3 regions of the Photobacterium sp. genome follow, and region 1 is predicted to be linked to each of the others. Evidence: riboswitches for the same ligand, from Rfam matches in the RefSeq annotation. Region 1 holds a riboswitch; each other region holds the start of a gene.
What was found. Region 1 has a riboswitch for thiamine pyrophosphate ahead of thiC (phosphomethylpyrimidine synthase ThiC). Riboswitches for the same ligand answer to the same signal wherever they lie in the genome.

Region 1 (7,529 bases):
ACTGCTTCCGGGCATGGTGCTGTCTAATGAGCCGGGTTACTACCGTGCTGACGCCTTCGGGATCCGTATCGAAAACCTGGAGCTGGTAGTAGAAGTGGCAACGCAAGGTGATATGACCGTGATGGGCTTTGAATCCCTGACCCGTGCTCCGATCGATCGTCGCCTGATTGACCTTAGCCTGCTTGACGATATTGAACTGGCATGGCTCAACAATTATCACCGCACCGTCTTCACCGTGATCAGCCCGTCACTGGAAGGAGATGATTTGGCGTGGTTAGCGCAGGCAACAGCACCACTTAAACGCTAACACCAGAAATGACGACCTGACTTCAATGCGTCAGGTACCTAAAACATAAAACTCCCGCCCTCTTCTCGAGCGCGGGAGTTTTTATTTCAACCCAAATAGTCACTTTTCAGCCGGAATAGGCATGGTGCCAGTCCTTCCACACCACTTCAAATCCGTGTTGCTTCACTGCCGCCGCAACGTCTGCCACCGAACGATCATCACTGATAGAGAACTGCTCTAGCTCCGGCTCATCACTGGCATATCCGCCAGGTTGTGTTTTCGACCCGGCCGACATGCTGGTCACGCCTAAAGGCAGCACATTATCTCGAAATTCGGGGGATTCCCGGGTCGACAGTGATAACTCCACGTGCGGATTAAACATCCGATAAGCACAAATCAGCTGAACCAATTGGCGATCACTCATTACCGATTTCGGTTGTAAACCGCCTTCACAGGGCCGTAAGCGCGGAAAAGAAATCGAGTAACGCGTTTGCCAATACGTACGCTCAAGATAATCGAGATGGCTGGCCGCAAAGAAACAATCAGTCCTCCATTCTTCCAAACCAATCAAAGCCCCAATACCGATTTTATCTATCCCCGCTTTTGCCAGGCGATCTGGGGTGGCCAGCCGATATTCAAAATCCATCTTATTACCACGCAAATGGTGCTTGACATAGGTTGGGGCGCTGTAGGTTTCCTGATACACCATCACCGCATCTAAGCCTAAGGTTTTCAGCTCGGCATATTCATGTTGTTCCAGCGGCTGTACTTCCATCGCCAAATAACTGAACTGCTGTTTTATCGTCGGTACCGTTTTACGGAAGTATTCCATTCCCACTTTGCGCTCATGCTCACCCGTTACCAACAGCACACTGTCAAAGTTCATTGCCTTGATTGCCTGGCACTCAAGCTCGATCTCTTCGATAGCCAAGGTACGCCGCTTGATCCGATTCTCCATCGAAAAGCCGCAATAGGTACAGGCATTCGCACACAAATTCGACAAATACAGCGGGACATAAAACGATATTGTATGACCGAAACGCTTCCGCGTTAATGCCGCCGATTGTTGTGCCATCTGCTCGAGGTACGGTTCGGCCGCCGGTGAAATAAGTGCTTTGAAATCGTCCAGATCACGTTTAGATTTACGTAACGCTCGCTCTACATCTGCCGCCGTTTTACTGTAGATAGATAAGCGCACATCATCCCAATCAAGCTGCTTCCAGACATCAACATAGCTCATGCGGCTCCCCTTATGCGCTTTGATCTAAGAAAGCCGTTAAAGGGCTTGAAGCTATCGCATGATTAACCGTACCCGCCAAGCCCGCTTCATAAGCCAACCGCCCACTTTCAACGGCAAGCTTGAAGGCTTTGCCCATCGCAACCGGATCGGCAGCGGCAGCAATTGCGGTATTCACCAGAACCGCATCAGCACCCATCTCCATCGCTTCGGCTGCATGGGAGGGAGCACCGATCCCCGCATCAACAATCACCGGCACCCGGGCCTGATCGATGATAATTTCAAGAAAATCACGCGAAACCAGCCCTTTGTTGGAACCAATCGGTGCACCTAACGGCATCACCGCGGCACAACCCACTTCTTCCAGGCGCTTACATAACACCGGATCGGCATGGCAATATGGCAGAACGATAAAGCCATCTCGTACCAGTTGCTCTGCCGCTATCAGTGTTTCAATCGGATCCGGCATTAAATACTTGGGGTCCGGATGAATCTCCAGTTTCAGCCAATTGGTTCCCAGCGCTTCACGGGCAAGCTTGGCGGCAAAAATGGCCTCTTGGGCATTTTTTGCTCCTGAGGTGTTCGGCAGTAAATTCACGCCCGCTTTGATCAACGGAGCCAGAATATCATCGTCACGGTTATCAATGTCGACCCGCTTCAGCGCCATCGTCACTAACTCAGATTCAGAGATAATGATAGAATCAGCCATTGTCTGACTATTGGCATATTTACCGGTGCCGGTAAAAAGACGTGAAGCAAATGTTTTATCCGCAATAGTTAGCATTTAACCTCCGGCAATGGCTTGAAACAAAGCAATTCGATCACCAGCACTTAATCGTGTGCTGTCCCATTCACTGCGTGCAACGATCTCGTCGTTTAAAGCGAGTGCAGTGGCTTTCAGTGGCATTTCCAGAGTCGTCAGCAACGCTGTAAGACTTTGCTCTGATGAGCAATCTACCGGCTTATCATTCACCCAGATCGGGATCTTCACGTCATTCAGTATCGGGTTATTGGTTGTCATTAGAATCCTGCTCTCTTTTATCACTACCCGGACGACAAACAGGACACTGCTTATCCCGGGTAAGGTTAAATCGTTGCCAGGCCATTGTCAGACCGTCAAATTGCTGCAACGAAGCAAAGGCGACTTGTCCCGCCCCGGTAATACACTTAATCGTTTCCAGTGCCTGCATCGTTCCCATCATGCCGACAATCGGACCGGCAATACCTGAATGGCTGCAATTCTGTGGCTCTGGTGGTGCATCGGATTGCGCAGGGAACAGGCAGTGATAACACGGCCCTTGTTTGTGCCTGAAATCAAATGCCATCAACTGCCCTTGCCAGCGAATGGCTGCGCCTGAGATCAGAGGCTTACCCGCAGAAAAACAGGCCCGATTCACCGCATATCGAGTAGGCAGGTTGTCGCTGCAATCTAAAATAACGTCAGCCAGATCCACTTCCATCGCCAGACGCTGACTGGCTAACCGGGCTTGTACTGCACGCACCCGTATATGCGGGTTAAGCGCCAGGATCTGCTCTGCCGCTATTTTGGCTTTGCTTTGTCCTTGATGGGCATCGCGATAAATCACCTGACGCTGCAGGTTTGAGCTGTCGACTTCGTCGTCATCGGCGATCACCATATTTCCCACGCCAGCTCCCGCCAGATACAGTGCCGCCGAAGAGCCCAGCCCTCCGGCTCCCACTAACAAAATCTGAGAACGAGCCAATAACTGCTGACCTTGTTCACCGATTTCCGGCAACATAATCTGACGGCTGTAGCGTACAAATTCCCGCTCACTCAGCATCCAGCGGTTCCCCTGTAGCATGGCGGATCAATAATTGATTAAATGCCTCAATCGCCGCTTTTTTATCATCGGCCTGAGTCACTGCGCGGACCACAGCCACACTACTGACCCCGGTACGCCATACTTTTTCCGCACGAGATAAATCAATGCCGCCAATCGCCACAGTCGGGAACGCATCGCCAAGCAATTTTTGATACAGCGCCAGACGATTCAGGCCTTGCGGCTTGGATGGCATCTCTTTGGTCGTGGTAGGATAAATATGACCCAGTGCGATATAACTCGGCGAAAACTCCACGGCTCGCAGGATCTCAAAATAGCCATGAGTCGATATACCAAGTCGCAAGCCTGCCTGCTGAATCGCGCTCAGATCGGCAGTATCTAAATCTTCCTGGCCAAGGTGAACGCCATAAGCGTGATGCTTAATTGCCAACTGCCAGTAGTCATTAACAAAAACCTGAGCATGATAAGTATTGCCCAAGGTAACAATTCGCTGGATTTGATCTTCAAGCTCAGACGATTGCGAATCTTTAATTCGCAGCTGGGTGGTTTTCACATCCAACTTGAGTAAGCGTTCTACCCATTCTGCCGAATCGACAACCGGATACAGTGCCAACTGACTTGGATCCGTCGCGGCAAAAGGAGCAACCGCCACTTCTTTGCTGCGCCAGCCTAACTCGGCGATTTCCGGATGATTAGCCGTTAATGGACGGGGAAACAACTCACGGCGCATTGGCCAGCTAATCTCACCATAACCATCGGGATTCGATTCCTGATAACCTCGAGCATGCGCGCGCGCCAAAGTCACTGCATCTTCCAACGGATAATCGAGCGCCAGGGCGGTTAGTAACATTGCACGCTGAGGATCACTGGCGCCGGCATGGTGACAATAGAGCGCACGAGCTTCACCGTTATGATGCCAGATATCAACGCAGCCCTTATCCGTAGGGAAGTCACACACCACTAATGACGGGTCGAGCTCAACCTTATGCTGCATCTCACTCAACGTCGGATAAGGGGCTAACCACTGATCCAGCACTCTGTAGCCATCGACAGCAGCATCAGCCTGATTAAATACCAGACTGAACTGACGCCCTTCCATTTGAATCTCTACAGCACCCGAATCGCTCAACTTGACACTGACAGACTCACCCAGCTGATACTGATCAGCAGTGGCCAGCAGCGGTTCTACATGCATTAGCAACGGTGTTAAACTATCGGGTAAACATAAAGAGCTCATTAACTATCCTCTTGGGCAGGGTGGTATAACTCACTACCTCGGGAACGGAACTCATCGGATTTTTGCTGCATGCCTGCCAATGGATCATTCAATAATTTGATCGCTAACTCGTCATCCTGTTCAAGACCTTTGGCGTAATCACGTACTTCCTGAGAGATCTTCATCGAACAGAATTTAGGCCCGCACATAGAGCAAAAATGCGCAACTTTTCCCGATTCCTGAGGCAGGGTTTCGTCATGATATGCACGAGCAGTATCAGGATCTAAACCCAGGTTAAATTGATCTTCCCAGCGGAATTCAAAACGCGCTTTTGACAAAGCGTTGTCTCGGACTTGTGCACCAGGATGGCCTTTAGCCAAGTCTGCCGCATGCGCACATAACTTGTACGTGATCAGACCCACTTTTACGTCGTCTTTATTCGGTAAACCAAGGTGTTCTTTCGGAGTGACATAACACAGCATAGCGCAACCATACCAACCAATGACCGCAGCACCAATTCCCGAGGTAATATGATCATAACCTGGTGCGATATCTGTCGTGAGCGGACCCAATGTATAAAAAGGGGCTTCATGGCAATGCTTCAGCTGCTCTTCCATGTTTTCTTTGATCATATGCATTGGGACATGGCCCGGGCCTTCAATCATCACCTGGACATCATATTCCCAGGCAATTTTCGTCAGTTCACCCAGTGTACGTAGCTCACTAAACTGCGCTTCATCATTCGCATCGGCAACAGAGCCCGGACGCAAGCCATCACCTAAAGAAAGGGCAATATCGTATTGCGCACAGATTTCACAGATTTCACGGAAGTGGACATAGAGGAAGCTTTCTTCATGATGTGCTAAACACCATTTCGCCATGATCGAGCCACCACGTGACACAATGCCGGTCACTCGTTTAGCCGTCATCGGCACATAACGAAGCAACACACCAGCATGAATTGTGAAGTAATCAACCCCTTGCTCGGCTTGTTCCAACAAGGTATCGCGGAAGACTTCCCAGTTCAGGTTCTCAGCAATACCATTCACTTTTTCCAATGCCTGATACATAGGTACCGTACCAATTGGCACAGGACTGTTACGGATGATCCACTCACGGGTTTCATGAATATTACGACCGGTAGAGAGATCCATCACGGTATCGCCGCCCCAGCGGGTTGACCACACTAGCTTTTCAACTTCTTCTTCAATGGAAGAGCTGACGGCGGAGTTGCCAATATTGGCATTCACTTTCACCAGAAAGTTACGACCAATGATCATCGGTTCAGATTCAGGATGGTTAATGTTGGCAGGAATAATGGCACGACCTTCAGCCACTTCCTGGCGCACAAACTCAGGCGTAATTTCAGCAGGCAGGTTGGCACCAAAACTAATGCCGGGGTGCTGTTGGTTCAGCACTCCATCTTGATACTCGACACGCCCCATATTTTCACGAATGGCAATGTATTCCATCTCAGGTGTCACAATGCCTTTTCGTGCATAGTGCAACTGGGTGACACATAGCCCTTGCTTGGCACGACGAGGGGGTATTTGCTGGGAAAAACGAAGATCGTCCAGTGTATCGTCAGATAAGCGTTCTTTGGTATATTTCGAACTTAACTCACCTAACTGTTCAGTGTCACCACGCTCATCTATCCAGCCTGAACGAATTTTATTTAAGCCAACGTAAATATTTACAGGCTGCTTGGGATCGGTATAAAAACCGGAGGTGTCATAGACACGGATAGGTTCGTTGGGCTCAAGAATAGGATCTTTCTTCGTTCCACCAACCAGGCTGGCAGACAGAGCAATCTCGCGCATGGGCACCTGAATATCAGCTCGGCTACCTTGCACATAAATCTTCCGGGAATTAGGAAAAGGTTGAGCAGTAAGTGAATCTATAAATTGTTTAGCTTCCAGTCTCGCTTGTTTGCGATTCGACATAGCAAATTCCTAAAATATCGATATAGGGGAAATTGCTTGGCGGATTGGCGCGTAAACAAGAGGCGTACACAAAGGCTGTGCAGCATCATCCGGTGCGCTAGTTGTGCATTAATATGTGTTGTATCTATCAATGCAGCTAGGCAGAAGAATTCTCTTGTTCCCTTCGCAGGTATTAGCCTGATCAGGTTCAACGGATCCCGTAATACGGTCTCAGCCATTTGGCACTCCGACAAGTTTCGAAAAGAGTATAGGGAAGGGAATAAATCACAGCAAGGGCAAAACAAAAAAAATGACGAACTCATGTGAAAATAATTAAGGCCGCACAATGGTACGGCCTTACGATTATTCGGAGTGTTTTTTAACTATTGCTTTTAGCAGAGATGAATGCGTTTCACGCAACTCACCTAACTTATGGGTGATTTTTGGTGCACCTTTTAAGTCAAATAACTTAGGTACAGCAACCCGTTGAGAGGAATAAATGCCAGTATGACCACTAAAATAGTAAGCTGTAAAACAGGCAATCGCAAAGTACAACATATAGTCTGCACCAAACAACTCGACGCCCATAATGGTACAGGCAAGCGGGGTATTGGTTGCCGCAGCAAATACAGCCAAAAAGCCAAGTGCGGCAAATAGATCAACTGGCGCACCCATTACCCAGGCCATGGTGTTTCCTAATGTGGCACCAACAAAGAACAGTGGAGTCACCTCCCCACCTTTATAGCCAGCAGCCAAAGTAATGGCTGTCAGTAACAGCTTAAGCAACCAGCTGTACCATTCAGCACCACCCTCATTGAATGCGCTGAGAATACTGACGCCACCCTCTCGGTTCGAATAGACCCCGAGACCGATATAATCATAATGGCCAATCAACTGAACAGTACCGATAACGATCAGCCCCCCAACCACCACAATAAGATATGGATTTTTCAGGGTTGCTTTAAAGATATCTTTAAAGGCATGGGTCAACTCACCAAACAGGTATCCAGCCAAACCAAATGCTATCGAAGCTAAAATGATTTTTCCGATCAGAAAGATATCCACT
Region 2 (7,529 bases), on a different contig from region 1:
GCCAGTATCCTGCTGGCTCGGGAAAACTTCGGTTGTGGCTCATCCCGTGAACATGCCCCATGGGCACTGGCTGATTACGGCATTCAAGTGATGATTGCGCCCAGCTTTGCCGATATTTTCTATGGCAACTCAATCAACAACCAAATGGTGCCGGTTCGCCTGACAGAGCAGGAAGTCGATGAGCTATTCCACTACGTTGAAGCTAACGAAGGTGCCGAGATCACCGTCGATCTGGAAGCGATGTCAGTGACCGCTAACGGCAAGTCGTATTCATTCGAAATTGATGAATTCCGTCGCCACTGCTTGCTGAACGGCCTTGATAACATTGGTCTGACCCTGCAGCATGAAGACGAAATCACGGAATACGAAAACAACATTCCGTCATTTCTTGTTTAACGTAAGCAATCACTAACCCAAGGCGCTCTGTCTGAGCGCCTTTTCTTTATACCTAAGCCGTTGAATGCTAGCTTTTAGCCACAATAAGGGAACAACGATGCGCACCTTACTTTCGCTATGCCTGTTAATGGTGTCGAATAGTCTTTGGGCAGCCCCAAAAGCCGATCTGTGGCCTTACTGGCAGCAAAGCAATGAAGCCAATAGCACCGCAGTTTCCCATGTCCTCTGGCAACAACTGCTGGACAAGTATCTCGTGCAGCAACCTCAGCAGACGTTGTTTCGCTACCGCGCAGTTTCCGCCAATGATAAGTGGGATCTTGACCGCTATATCCGCTCCCTCACCGCCAGCGATCCCCTTAAGTATCGAAAAAGCGAGCAATTTGCCTACTGGGTTAACCTCTACAATGCGCTCACCGTCCGACTGATCCTGGATAATTACCCGCTGAAATCGATCACCAAACTGGGTGGGTTCTTCACTTTCGGACCTTGGGATGAGGATCTGATCACCATCAATGGCAAACAATTGTCACTCAATGACATAGAGCACCGTATTTTACGCCCGATCTGGCAAGATCCGCGTATCCATTATGTCGTCAATTGTGCCAGCCTGGGGTGCCCGGATCTTCAGCCTCAGGCCTTTACTGCCAGCAATAGCGAAGACTTACTTGACCAGGCCGCCATCCGCTTTGTGAACAGCACCAAGGGCGTTCAGCTGACAGGCGATAAAGTCCGCCTTTCCTCTATCTATGACTGGTATGGCGAGGATTTTGGTAATAAGGCCGCACTGCAAAATCACCTGAATCAATACTGGAAAGGGGCTCCAGTGGAACTTAACCACATCAGCTATGATTACGACTGGGCGCTGAATGAAACAGAATAAGACAGTGCACGCCATTAAATCAGCACAGGCGTATTACGCTGGCAACAGACTGCTTAGCGCATTACAATAGCTACCGTTCTCATTGGGGAGTCGATGTTGTTTAAGCAACTAAGGCTGAGATTGCTGACGCAGAACCCATTGAACCTGAACCAGGTCATACTGGCGTAGGAATTGAGAAAATAGCCGCTGCTTGTTTTACCAGAGCAAAAGCATCAGACAACACCTTCTCAACCTTCGCTCACTTGAAATAATTGTCCCGCAGGATGTTGGGCATCAGGAGCGCATCGTGAAAAAACGACTACCAATTCTTTCTCTGTCTTTATTAGCCGCAAGCTCGGCATGGGCCAGTGACAATACCTTAACGGTCTATACCTACAGCTCATTTGCATCAGACTGGGGACCGGGCCCGGCCATCGAAAAAGCCTTTGAAGCCCAATGCAATTGTAACCTTGAGTTCGTCGCCCTTGATGACGGGGTGTCGATCCTAAACCGTGTCCGCCTGGAAGGCCGCAGCACCAAAGCGGACATCTTGCTGGGGTTAGATAACAACCTGATGGCGGAAGCCAAGCAAACAGGCTTACTGGCCGTACATAATGTCGATACCGGTGCCGTTGACCTCCCCAATGGCTGGAGTGATACAACCTTTGTTCCGTACGACTACGGCTATTTTGCCTTTGTCTATGACTCGGAAAAGCTAACTAACCCGCCCAAGAGCCTGGCAGAGCTGATCCAACGTGATGATATCAGCGTGATCTATCAAGATCCCCGCACGTCGACACCGGGGCAAGGCCTGATGCTGTGGATGAAGTCGGTCTATGGCGATAAGGCAACCGATGCCTGGCAGCAGCTGGCAAAGAAAACAGTCACCGTCACCAAGGGCTGGTCTGAAGCTTACAACATGTTCCTTAAAGGGGAATCTGACATGGTGCTGTCTTACACCACGTCTCCGGCTTATCACATCATTGCTGACAAAGAGATCAAATACCGGGCCGCAGAATTCAGTGAAGGTCACTACATGCAGGTTGAAGTGGCGGCTAAGCTGAAAAACAGTCCAAATGCCAAACTGGCCGATCAGTTCATGACGTTTATTCTGAGTGATGAGTTCCAGTCTGCAATGCCAACCGGTAACTGGATGTACCCTGTCACCAAACAAGCATTACCGGCAGGTTTTGAGCAATTAACCCTGCCCGAGAAAGCCTTGCAATTCAGTGCAAAGGAAGTGGCATCACAACGTCGCGGCTGGATCCGCGAATGGCAGAATGCCCTTACGCAATAGCGCTGCTACATCCCTCCACTGAGCGCTCTGACTGAAGAGCGCTTACAAAAAAAGAATATTATCAATAATGGTCACTGACTTTTGAATACCCGTTTTCGTGCTTCACTGCCCGGCATGATCACCGCCGGGCTGATCGCCATCGTGGTGATCAGTGCCATCACCGCGTTGATCAGTCAGGCGACCGACTTTGACTCTCTGAAGATCTGGCAAGACCCCTATCTGCGCCACGTGGCGGGATTCAGCTTTTATCAGGCTTTGCTCTCGACCTTGCTCAGCGTAATGCCGGCTATTCCGGTTGCCTATGCGCTGTCGCGTCGGCAGTTTTTCGGCCGTAGCTTATTGCTGCGGTTATTTGCGATGACTCTGGTGCTACCGGTACTGGTTGCGGTCTTTGGCCTGCTGGCGATTTACGGCAAAAGCGGCCTGCTGGCTGCCATACTGGGCATCTGGCAGCAGCCGCTACCGTTTAACCTTTATGGCTTAAACGGCATTTTGCTGGCGCATGTGTTCCTTAACTTACCGTTAGCCACCCGTCTGTTACTGCAAAGTATCGAAGGGATCCCTTTTGAACAGCATAAACTGGCAGCCCATCTGGGTATTACGGGCTGGAGTAAGTTCCGCCTAATTGCCTGGCCGCGCTTAAGGCAACAGCTGCCTCATGTGATTGGTCTGGTTTTCATGCTCTGCTTTACCAGTTTTGCGGTGATTATGTCACTGGGCGGCGGGCCAAAAGCCACCACCATCGAGCTGGCAATTTATCAGGCGTTGCGCTATGACTTCGACCTGGCAGCCGGAGCCGTTCTGGCGTTGTGGCAAATGCTGATTTGCTGCAGCCTAGTGTTATTCACCCTGCGATTTGCGAAACCACTTTCAACCCTGACGGGCTCGGTGGCAGAGCACCAACCTAATTATCTCGACAATCGACGGGCAAAAATCTGGGACTGGAGCTGGATCAGCCTAGCCCTGCTGCTCGTTCTGCCGCCCTTACTCGCCGTCATTGGTGCCGGGCTCAACAGTAAACTTCCCCAGCAACTGGCCGAGCCCGCGCTGTGGCAAGCCATCGCAAATTCACTCAGGATCGCGGTGGTTTCCTGCCTGATCGCCGTCTTCAGTGGTCTCGCTATCTTACTGACCAGTCGCCACTGGCGCCTGCACAATAAAAGACTTCGTGCTGATGGAATAGAACTGCTCGGCACCATTATTCTGGTTACCCCCAGCTTAGTGCTCAGCACCGGGATCTTTTTGCTGCTGCGCCAGTATACCGATGTCTTTGCCACCGCTCTTTGGGTGATTATCTTCGTCAATGCGTTAATGGCTCTGCCATATGTGATAAAAACCCTGAGCCAGCCAATGCTCCATGTCGCTCAGCAATACAATCCATTGTGCCAGAGCCTGGGAATGAGCGGCCTGTCACGCCTGCGGCTGGTTGAGTGGCGCGCCCTGCGCAAACCGATCGCCCAGGCTCTGGCGATCGGTTTTGTGCTCTCGCTCGGTGATTTAGGGGCTATCGCCTTATTTGGCAGTCAGGATTTCCAGACCCTTCCTCTGTATCTGTTTCAGCTGTTGGGAAGTTATCAGATGGATGCCGCAGCCGTGGCGGCCTTGCTGCTGCTATTACTCAGCCTCGGATTATTTACCTTGGTCGAGAAAGTTCTTATTTCTGATCATAAAAAGTAGAAGTCATCATGCTCAAACTCAATCACTTATGTCACCACTATGTACACCCCGGCCAGTCAGCCCAGAATAGAATACAACCTATGGTATTCGACCTGCAGGCTGAAAAAGGCGATATCGTGGCATTGATCGGCCCTAGCGGAGCCGGGAAAAGTACCTTGTTAGCCATGGTGGCGGGTTTTCTTAACCCTGACAGCGGTGAATTGCACATTGCCGGGCAGCCGATAACAAGCCAAACGCCCGCCGAGCGTCCGCTCTCCATTTTGTTTCAGGATCACAACCTGTTCCCCCACCTTACAGTGTTTGAAAACATCGGCCTTGGGATCCACCCCGGATTAAAGCTAAGCCGGGAAGATAAAGAGAATATAGTCGTCGCGGCATCTCGGGTGGGAATAAGCAAGTATCTCGACCGCCTGCCGGAACAACTCTCCGGCGGGCAGAAACAGCGGGTGGCGCTGGCACGCTGCCTGATCCGGCAGCAACCCTTACTGTTACTCGATGAGCCGTTCTCGGCGCTCGATCCGGCGCTGCGCAAAGAAATGCTAACACTGGTAAAAAGCCTCGCAAAAGAGCAGCAAATCACCGTACTGATGGTCACCCACAGCCCCGAAGATGCCCTGAAAATTGCCAATAAATGCGCGTTCATCTATGAGGGGCAAGTGACGGTGTCAGGCCCGACGCGGCAAGTGCTGGTCGAGCCTGAAGATGAAGCATTGAAGAAGTACTTAGGTATTTAAGATGTGTGAGGTTCTATGGTTCGATGGTTCTATGGTTCTATGGTTCTATGGTTCTATGGTTCTATGGTTCTGCAAGTTTGCTCTAAAGCCCCATACGGTCAATAAGAGCAACAACAAACACCGCCACAGAACCACAGGGCCACTGGACCGCTTTTCCCTTTACTACAAATTCTCTTCCGCAAATTCAGCAAGACGACTGCGGACAACCCCATTGAGGTAGATGTTGGCACTGCCTTCAAAGTGTTTAAAGCGTTCGACAATATAGGTTAAGCCCGATGTAACGGGTGAGAGATAACTGGAGTCAATCTGAGACAGGTTACCGGAACAGACCAGTTTGGTACCTTCACCGCAACGGGTAATGATCGTTTTGATTTGTGAAGCCGTTAAGTTCTGGCATTCATCCAGCAATACAAACGCATTCTGAATTGAACGGCCACGCATGAAGTTAATGGATTTGAACTGAATATTGGCTTTCTCAAAGATATATTTCATTGAGCCATCAGTACAAACATCGTTTTTATGTAGCGCTTCCATAGTATCTGTTACCGCCGCTAACCACGGCATCATTTTTTCTTCTTCCGTCCCCGGTAAGAAACCAATAGATTCGGCAATTTCCGGAGTGTTACGGGTGACAATAATCTTGTCATACATGCTTTTTTCAATCACCAGCTCCAGCGCGGCGGCCATTGCCAGAATCGTCTTACCGCACCCGGCCGGACCGGTCAGAATGACCAGATCAATATCAGGGTCGAGCATCGCATCCAGCGCCATTCCCTGATAGACATTTTTAGGGTGGATCCCCCATGCCTGGCGGTGCATCAATCGCTCATGACCCAGATCTTTGACCGTGACCGTTGCACCATCAATACTGTCGATCCGGCCCGCAAAATCATCTCCGTCATCAAGAAGGTACTGATTAAGATAAGGAGCCTCAAACAGCTCTGTCGGCAAGGTATGCACGGTGGCACGCCCGCGGCTTTCCGTCTGACACTCCCCGACCCGATCCCAAAACAGCCCGTCAAATTGATGAAAACCTTTACTTAATAATTTTACATCATCAATAAGCTGATCAGAGCGATAATCCTCAACCTTATAGACGCCGGCACCTTTGGCGCGCAGCCGCATATTGATATCTTTGGTTACCAATACGACTTCGCGCGGAGCATAGTGAGATTGCAGGTACAGAACCCCGTTAAGAATCCGGTTATCGCCGGCCTTATCAGCAAATGCGTGCACCATTTCTTTGATCGTGTAATCGGCAAAAATAGCAACCGTCCCTTTATGACCGCCATCATGAGTAAAAGGAATTCCGGCAGAAATCTGCTCGGGGGTGGCATCGTGGAAGATATCTTCCAGCGCGCGGATGGCTACCCGAGCATCGCGGGAAACATCACGTTTACTGTCTTTAATCCGATCGAGCTCCTCCAGTACCGTCATCGGAATAACGACATCGTGCTCGTGGAAAGAATAAATCGCGAGAGGTTCATGAAGTAGAATATTGGTATCAAGTACAAAGATTTTCCGTGCATAATCGTCCATAAGCACCTCCTTGGTAGCATCCTGATAGCAAAATAAATTGCCACTACACTTAAACGTACGTCAAAACACGGTAGTTACTATTAAAGACCGGAGATCATGAAATAAATGTGACAAAAATACTGTGACGGATTTGGGCAACTTTCGCCGTGACCTCAATCACATCATGCAGTAACATGACTCCCCTTTTTACCGATGCGAATTCTGGCTTACACTTAATCTCAGTGTAGCCCAAAGATCACAAAGCGTCGGGCTTCACATTTTCCTTAATATCAAATAATTAGAAGGTTTTTACCGCTATGCCATTTGCTTTGGGCCAACGTTGGATCAGTGATACAGAGAGTGATTTAGGTTTAGGCACTGTCGTTGCAGCAGATGCCCGTACTGTCTCCCTGATGTTCTCCGCCAGTGAAGAGAGCCGCTTGTATGCACGCCATGATGCTCCTGTTACCCGTGTAATGTTTAATATTGGTGATGTGGTTGAAAGCCATGAAGGCTGGTCACTAAACGTTGAAAACGTTGAAGAAAGTGGTGGCGTCTTTACCTATATCGGTACCCGCACAGACACCGGGGAAGAGAACGTTACACTGCGTGAAATTTTCCTCTGCCACCAAATCCGTTTTAACAAACCGCAGGATAAATTATTTGCCGGCCAGATCGATCGTATGGATCGGTTTGCCCTGCGTTACCGCGCGCTAAAAAATCAGTACGAACAACATAAAAGTCCGCTTCGGGGCCTGTGTGGTATGCGTGCCGGTTTAATCCCGCATCAGTTATACATCGCCCATGAAGTCGGTCGTCGTTACGCACCACGCGTGCTGCTGGCCGATGAAGTCGGCTTAGGTAAAACCATTGAAGCGGGCATGATCATCCACCAGCAAATACTGTCAGGCCGTGCCGAGCGCATCCTGATCCTGGTGCCGGAAACGCTTCAGCATCAATGGCTGGTTGAGATGATGCGTCGCTTTAATCTCCACTTTTCAATTTTTGACGAAGAACGCTGCGTTGAAGCCTATGCCGATGCGTCAAA
Region 3 (7,529 bases), on a different contig from region 1:
TCTTGAAATCGCTCTAACCAGAGAGTGCAGTAGCACATAAGCTGAATCACAGAAAACAGGAATTGCCACTAATACGCCAGTAAAACCAAGAGCCAGATCTTCACGGCCTTTACCACATAGTTTGACAAATGTTTTCGCCATTCGTACCGCGGCTCCTGACTTCTCGAAGCATGCGCCCATTATTACACCAAAGGCAATAATCAGTCCGATGCCGCCAAGAACACCACCGAAGCCAGCTTTGATCGAGTTAACAAGATCTGTGGGTGCCATGCCGGCAAAGAGCCCCATGATTAAACATGAGATAACCATGGCAAGAACGACAGGTACTCGGGTTTTTATGATTAACAGCATCATGACGGTTATACCGAAAATGATCCCAAAGATTGCTCCATCCATTATCCTATATCCTTAATTTGGCTGGCTTTGCCAGCTCTGTGTATTATTTTTGTTTCACGTTTTAGCGAGTAGGTTCAGCAACCTAAGTCATGAACCTTACACACAGGTTTAGATCTATCTGTGGTGGTTTGTCTGTATTTCAGAAAGGTACGGTTTTACCCAACCCAGTCCTTCCTCCGTTGTATTTCGAGGGTTATATTCGCAGCCCATCCATCCGTCATAGCCGGACTGTTCGAGAATTGTAAACAAGTAGGGGTAATTCAATTCACCTTCAGAGGGTTCATGCCGGTTTGGCACTGATGCAATCTGAACATGACCGGTGTAGGAAGCGACGTCATTGATAAGAGTGGTTAAATCACCATCCATGATTTGGGCGTGATACAGGTCGAGTTGTAGCTTTACGTTAGGACGCTCGACTTGCTTGATCAACTCAACGGCATCACGCTGATGGGCAATAAAATAGCCTGGTACATCACGATTATTCAGCGGTTCGATCAATAATAGAATGTCGTGTTCAGCAAACACCTCTGCGGCATAACGGATATTGCCAAGAAAGGTATCTACGTGTTGTTGATAGCTATAGTTATTGTCAATGATGCCAGACATAGCGTGCACTTTTTTACATTTCAGCGTTAACGCATAGTTAAGCGCGGTATCAACACTGGCACGAAATTCTGCTTCTCGTCCTGGAATGGCAGCAAATCCGCGCTCACCTGCACTCCAATCACCTGGAGGCATATTGAACAGGGCTTGCTCTAAGTGATATTTTCTCAGTTCGCCAGCCAGCTCTTGCGCGTCAAAGGCATAGGGAAAAAGATATTCCACGGCGCTAAAACCAGCTTCACTGGCTTTAGCAAATCGTTCCATGAAAGGTACTTCAGTGAACAACATCGTCAGGTTTGCAGCAAACTTAGCCATTATTTTCCTCTCCCTTCTAATTCTTTAATTTCAGGCTGAGTCAGATAGCGAATCGCTTTGCCATCCAGCATCAATGCGAGTTTGGCGGTTTCTTCCAATTCTTCTGCGTTATCAACCGCATCAGTTAAATCTTTACCCGTGATTACCGGGCCGTGGTTTGCCAGTAAAAAAGCACGGTAGTCACTTGCACGTTTTGACAGTTCTTCTGCGATCCGCGGATCACCCGGACGGTAATAAGGGATCACGGGTAACTGACCTATCCGCATAACAAAATAGGGAGTAAACGGCGTGATCGCGTTATCGTGATCTAAGCCTTCGAGGCAAGACAATGCCGTTAAGTATGTTGAATGAAGATGAACAATCGCATTGCAATCGGGACTGTTGCGGTAAATAGCCAGATGGAACGCGACTTCTTTTGAAGGGTTATCCCCTGATAGATGATTACCGTTGATATCAACAACAGACAAGCGCTCAGCATCAAGACGACCAAACGATGAGCCCGTTGGTGTCGCTAAAAACGTGCCGTCAGGTAATTTTACCGACAGGTTACCCGCACCACCTGTCGCATAGCCACGCTCAAACATTGAGCGTGCCAGAGTGACCATTTGTAGCCGTTGCTGGTGCTCATTCATGGTAGAACCCCTGTGCTTTTTCAAAGAAGTTCACATCACCAAAATTACCGGATTTCAGTGCCAAAGACAGTTCGCTATCAATGGCTTTTACCCAAGGTACACCCGGTGCAATTTGTGGCCCGATATGGAATCCGCTGACGTTAAGGCTCTGAGTCACGACACCAGAGGTTTCACCACCGGCGGTAATGAAGTTAGTCACGCCTTGTTCATGTAACTGATGAGCAAGGTGACTAAAGAATTGTTCAACGGCATGGCTAGAAGCCTGAGCACCGTATTGTTCTTGAATATATTTCAGCTCATCGGTTGAGGCTGTGGCATACACCATCGGTGCCAGCGGTTCATTCAAATGTTCAAGTACCCACTGGCAGACGACAACACTGTAAGCAGTAGTATTTTCTAAGCACGTTTTCACATCGATGGCGAAGTGAGCCGCTCTGGTTTTATATTGTTCGACTTGCTGATTTGTCATCACTGAGCAGGAACCCGACAGTACAACCGATTTTCCAGCCGTTGGTTTACCCGCTTCTTTCGCTGATGACTGATCACTGAGTTGTTGAGTCCAGTTTTTTGCAATGCCGGCAGCTAACCCTGAGCCACCAGTCACAAGTGTTAATTCACTGGCTGCCTTGCCTAACGTTGCGAGGTGTGCATCGTTAAATGTGTCAACGACGGCATAACGTTTGCCTTGATGAGAGAGTTGCTCAAAACATTGTTTTACATGATCAGCACCTTGATCAATATCCTGATAATTCACCAGGCCTGCTTGGCCTTTGGCTTGCTTATCCATCAACCTGATCAGGCTAGAATCGGTCATTGGGGTCACCGGGTGATGTCGCATACCTGATTCGTCCAGAGGCTCGCCCATGACAAACAAATGTCCGTTGAATACGGTTCTGCCATTAATTGGCAGCGCCGGACATATGATCGTAAAATCAGTGTTTAGCGCATCAAGCAACGCATCAGTTACAGGGCCGATGTTGCCTTCTTCCGTGCTGTCAAACGTTGAGCAATACTTGAAGTAAAATTGTTTACAGCCTTTGCTTTTCAGCCATTCCAGTGCAGTTAGTGATGAGCTCACCGCTTCATCAACAGGACAAGATCGTGACTTCAGGCTAACAACGACAGCATCGGCATCGACGTTAATATCAGCCGAAGGGACGCCGTTTAATTGGATCGTACGCATGCCGTTTTCGACCAGGAAGCCGGCAATGTCGGTAGCACCTGTAAAGTCATCGGCAATGACACCTAATAACATGGCTATTTCTCCTTCTTCGGCAGTTCAATACCATCAAATATTTTGATGACGGCACTGTCATCTTCCTGTCCGTAACCGGCATTGCTGGCGCTGGTAAACATATTCAGTGCGGTGCTTGCTAACGGAAGGGGAAATTTCAGGCCTTGTGCGGTGTCGGCAACTAAACCCAGATCTTTGACAAAAAGATCGACCATGGATGCTGGTGTATAATCACCTTCAACAACATGTTTCATTCGATTTTCAAACATCCAGGAGTTACCGGCTGCATTTGTTACGACGTCATACATCAGATCCAGTGGAATATTAGCGCGAGCAGCTAATGCCATCGCTTCTGCGCCGGCGGCGATATGAACGCCAGCAAGAAGCTGGTGAATGATCTTAACGGTAGCGCCCATGCCAATTTCACTACCAATATTGTAAACCTTACCAGCGGTCGCATTGAGAACCGGCTGGAGTTTTATAAAGGCTTCTTCTGAGCCCGATGCCATAATTGTCATTTCACCCTGGCAGGCTTTTACTGCCCCGCCTGATACTGGCGCATCAAGCATGATAAGTTCAGACTCTGCCAACTTAGCTTCAATGTTTTTGGCGTCATCAGCTGAAATAGTGGCAGAAACCATGACTGCAGTACCTGGCCGAAGTTTATCGGCCAGACCATTTTCAAATAGCACTGACTTTGCTTGTTTTGCATTAACAACGAGAAGAAGAATGGCATCCAAATCTGCAGCAAAGTCAGCACAGTTATGGGATATATCTACCGCGCCTGCATTTTTCAACTCAGCCAGCGCATCAGTATTCAAATCAACACCATAAACATCCAGCCCGGCCTTAATACACGATTTTGCGGCCCCCATACCCATCGAGCCCAAACCAATCACGGCAATTGACTGTACTTTTTGTATATTCATACATCACCTTGTTAATTTTTGTTAATTTGTGTTGTTGTTTGTGATTCTATGGTATTTCCCTGACGTTAATCCAGCGCCTGCGTCACATTAATTAACATAGGCTGAATTTATTTGGTTATTTTTGTTAAGTTCATTTGCATCGTTAATACGTAGATATACGAAATTTCTTATAAATTTTTATATAAAACAAGAGTATGAATATTTATTCTTTGCTGAGACAGCCTCACATATATTCACATCGATAGTGATATAATGTTAAAATAAGTCAATTAGCCCGACTCAATACAACCGTAACGGAAAATCTTATGATCCCAGCAGAACGTCAACGTGCAATTCTGGCTCTACTCAGCAACCAAGAAGTTATAGGTATTCACGACCTGACACAGCAGTTGCAGGTTTCCCATATGACGATTCGTCGGGATATCGCTAAGCTAGAAGTTGATGGCCGTGTTATGTCGGTATCTGGTGGTGTTCAGCTGACAGAAATGATTCATTCTGAGTTATCTCATGATGTTAAAATCGGCCAGAACAACAATGAAAAAGCGGGCATCGGATTATATGCATCTAACCTTATTGAGCCTAATGCAACGATTTATCTTGATGCAGGTACGACAACATTAGAAATTGCTCATCATTTAGTGCATCGCGATGATTTACTGGTGGTGACCAATGATTTTGCAATTACGGCATTCTTACTGAATAATTCCGAATGTAACCTCTACCATACGGGTGGTAAGATCGATCGGATGAACCAGTCTTGTGTGGGTGAAAAAGCAGCGCGACTGCTGAATGAGATAAATATTGATCTTGCCTTTGTGTCAACGTCATCTTGGAGTCAGCGTGGGATCTCGACACCGAGTGAAGATAAGGTACTCGTTAAAAAAGCAGTTATTGCTTCCTCTCGGGTTAATTACTTAGTGAGTGATTCATCAAAGTACGGCAAAGTTGCAACTTTTCATGCTGTTGATATCGACAGCTTCGATAAAATTATTACTGACATCCATTTCCCTGCCAGTTGCATCCAGGGTTTATCTGAACGAGGAATTGAAGTTGTGACGGTTAAATAGGGATTATCCGATAATATAAACAGGTATTGTTCCCAAAGGCTTTGTCGAAAAAATATTGAAGTATAAGCATACAGATTTCCACCCAGCCAACCTCAAGATTTTCATTTACGCAAGAATTCCGCATCTTGAGATAACTTGGCTATAGCTGCAATGATGATTGACGCTGTTGAGCACCATAATAAAAATGGCCCCAAGCCAGAAAAAGGTGTTAGGATATATGCCTAAACGGTTTACATTTCACTTTTTAAGTGTGATTTAGATTGTTTATTGAACAAGTAGTTAGTCGGGGAGCCATAAGGCTGAGACCACTTCGGTGGGACCCGTTGAACCTGATCCAGTTAGCACTGGCGTAGGGAACTAACAGTAGTGCCCCCTCTGGCCACGATTTATGGCCTGCTCTTCACGGCACCTGTTGTTACCCCTGCGCAGCATTTTTTAGGGGTAGTCATGACAGCAACGTCGAAAACACCAATCACACTGACCATCGCGGGTTCTGACAGCGGAGGCGGTGCCGGCATCCAAGCCGATATCAAAGCGATTTCTGCAACTGGCGGTTATGCCTGCTCAGTGATCACCGCACTTACAGCCCAGAACACCCTCGGTGTATCAGCCATATTCCCTGTTTCCCCAGAATTTGTCGAACAGCAACTTGATGCGGTATTTACCGACTTAGATGTTAAAGCAGTAAAAATCGGTATGCTGAGTGATGCCACGATCATTCGCGCTGTGGCGAACAAACTACGCCAGTATCAGCCTGCGTATCTGGTTCTCGATCCGGTGATGGTGGCCACCAGCGGTGACTTACTCTTACAGCAAGAAGCCATCTCAACCCTGAAAGAAGCACTGATCCCGCTGGCCGATGTGATCACCCCTAACCTGCCCGAAGCCGCTGCCCTGCTTAACTGCGAGCGTCCCACCACTGAAAGTGACATGGTAACCATGACTGAGGCACTTCGTCATCTGGGGGCTAAATCGGTATTGTTAAAAGGCGGGCATCTGGAACAAGAAGAAAATAGTACCGACCTTCTGATTGTGGCCGATGATGTGCATCGGTTGAGTACCAAGCGCATTGCCACCCGGAATACCCATGGCACAGGTTGTACCCTGTCGGCGGCAATCGCTTCTTATCTTGCGCAAGGTTATCCATTGCTCGACGCGGTAACCCATGGCAAAAACTATATATCGCAAGCAATCCTTCATGCTGATGAGCTGGAAATTGGTTCCGGTCATGGCCCCGTGCACCATTTCTTTGCTGGTCATTTCACCCCTGACGCGTAACTAAAAAATAACGGAGCATGACGGTAATACTATGACGGTTGCAATATCGGCAATACCCGGGGTTGAGGTGACGCTAACACACGGCCAGATCCATTATCACACCAGCCCGTTTCCACTGTTTGCAAACTTAAGTCTAACCCTGCCGAAAGGTAAATGGACCTGTATTCTCGGCAAAAGTGGCTGTGGTAAAACCTCCCTTTTACGCCTGTTGGCTGGTTTGCTGGATGACAAAGCACAGTGGCAAGGTGAAATAACAACATGTGATGGGAAAACACCAGCAAGCCAGGTGGCCTATATGGCACAACAAGATTTACTACTGCCCTGGCTGAGTGTAATAGAGAACGTCTGTTTCAGTATTCGTTTAATGAAAGGCAAGCCGAATGCCGATGAGAAAGCGCGCGCGCTCGATCTGTTACACAGAGTCGGCCTCGCCGAATATGCCAGTGCTTATCCCGATAGCCTATCTGGCGGAATGCGCCAACGTGTCGCTTTGGCCAGAACCCTGATGCAGGATAAACCACTGCTGTTAATGGACGAACCTTTCTCGGCCCTCGACGCTGTTACCCGCCATAAACTACAGAACCTCGCGGCTGAGTTGCTGGCTGATAAAACCGTTTTGCTGATCACCCATGATCCGCAAGAAGCGCTGCGCTTGGGTCATCAAATATTGCTGATGACGGGAACTCCCGCTGCTGTCCGTTCACTCCCGGCACCGTCATCAGCACCTCCTCGCCAATTTGATGCTGAACTGGCGACATTACAACAAAAAATTATCGAGCAACTGGAGCAGGATTATGGCTGACTTACAATCGTCTCCCCACCCACTGCCTCGCATGATTATCAGCAGCGCAGTGATCCTCGGGGTATGGCAACTGACTGTCGTAACATTTCAATTACCGAGTTTTATCTTACCGGGCCCGATAGCTGTACTCGACAAGCTTATCCAGCGCCATGACGTTCTGCTCAATCACACCTGGGTTACCGCCGCTGAAGTGCTACTGGGTTTATTGCTAGGCCTGTCAATGGGCCTGTTTTTTGCTCTGCAGATGCTGCTCTTTGATCCGCTGCGTCGCTG

Region 2: linked by a shared signal. The riboswitch ahead of thiB (thiamine ABC transporter substrate binding subunit) and the one ahead of thiC (phosphomethylpyrimidine synthase ThiC) in region 1 are both predicted to bind thiamine pyrophosphate.
Region 3: linked by a shared signal. The riboswitch ahead of thiD (bifunctional hydroxymethylpyrimidine kinase/phosphomethylpyrimidine kinase) and the one ahead of thiC (phosphomethylpyrimidine synthase ThiC) in region 1 are both predicted to bind thiamine pyrophosphate.

What each region holds. Positions count from the first base shown of each region.
Region 1 is NZ_JBVCPH010000016.1:1,219-8,747, reverse strand. It holds gene AC2204_RS16535 (aminopeptidase P family protein) at 1-307, shown strand, start outside; gene thiH (2-iminoacetate synthase ThiH) at 414-1,526, opposite strand; gene AC2204_RS16525 (thiazole synthase) at 1,537-2,307, opposite strand; gene thiS (sulfur carrier protein ThiS) at 2,308-2,544, opposite strand; gene AC2204_RS16515 (HesA/MoeB/ThiF family protein) at 2,531-3,325, opposite strand; gene thiE (thiamine phosphate synthase) at 3,315-4,562, opposite strand; gene thiC (phosphomethylpyrimidine synthase ThiC) at 4,562-6,484, opposite strand; TPP riboswitch at 6,626-6,723, opposite strand; gene AC2204_RS16500 (voltage-gated chloride channel family protein) at 6,827-7,529, opposite strand, start outside.
Region 2 is NZ_JBVCPH010000012.1:107,284-114,812, forward strand. It holds gene leuD (3-isopropylmalate dehydratase small subunit) at 1-396, shown strand, start outside; gene AC2204_RS14210 (DUF547 domain-containing protein) at 494-1,276, shown strand; TPP riboswitch at 1,350-1,464, shown strand; gene thiB (thiamine ABC transporter substrate binding subunit) at 1,563-2,552, shown strand; gene thiP (thiamine/thiamine pyrophosphate ABC transporter permease ThiP) at 2,634-4,229, shown strand; gene thiQ (thiamine ABC transporter ATP-binding protein) at 4,238-4,963, shown strand; gene AC2204_RS14230 (PhoH family protein) at 5,126-6,502, opposite strand; gene rapA (RNA polymerase-associated protein RapA) at 6,799-7,529, shown strand, end outside.
Region 3 is NZ_JBVCPH010000008.1:192,050-199,578, forward strand. It holds gene AC2204_RS11520 (GntP family permease) at 1-396, opposite strand, end outside; gene otnI (2-oxo-tetronate isomerase) at 511-1,314, opposite strand; gene otnC (3-oxo-tetronate 4-phosphate decarboxylase) at 1,314-1,946, opposite strand; gene otnK (3-oxo-tetronate kinase) at 1,939-3,201, opposite strand; gene ltnD (L-threonate dehydrogenase) at 3,204-4,103, opposite strand; gene AC2204_RS11545 (DeoR/GlpR family DNA-binding transcription regulator) at 4,415-5,176, shown strand; TPP riboswitch at 5,451-5,549, shown strand; gene thiD (bifunctional hydroxymethylpyrimidine kinase/phosphomethylpyrimidine kinase) at 5,624-6,454, shown strand; gene AC2204_RS11555 (ABC transporter ATP-binding protein) at 6,486-7,256, shown strand; partial or broken gene AC2204_RS11560 (ABC transporter permease) at 7,285-7,529, shown strand, end outside.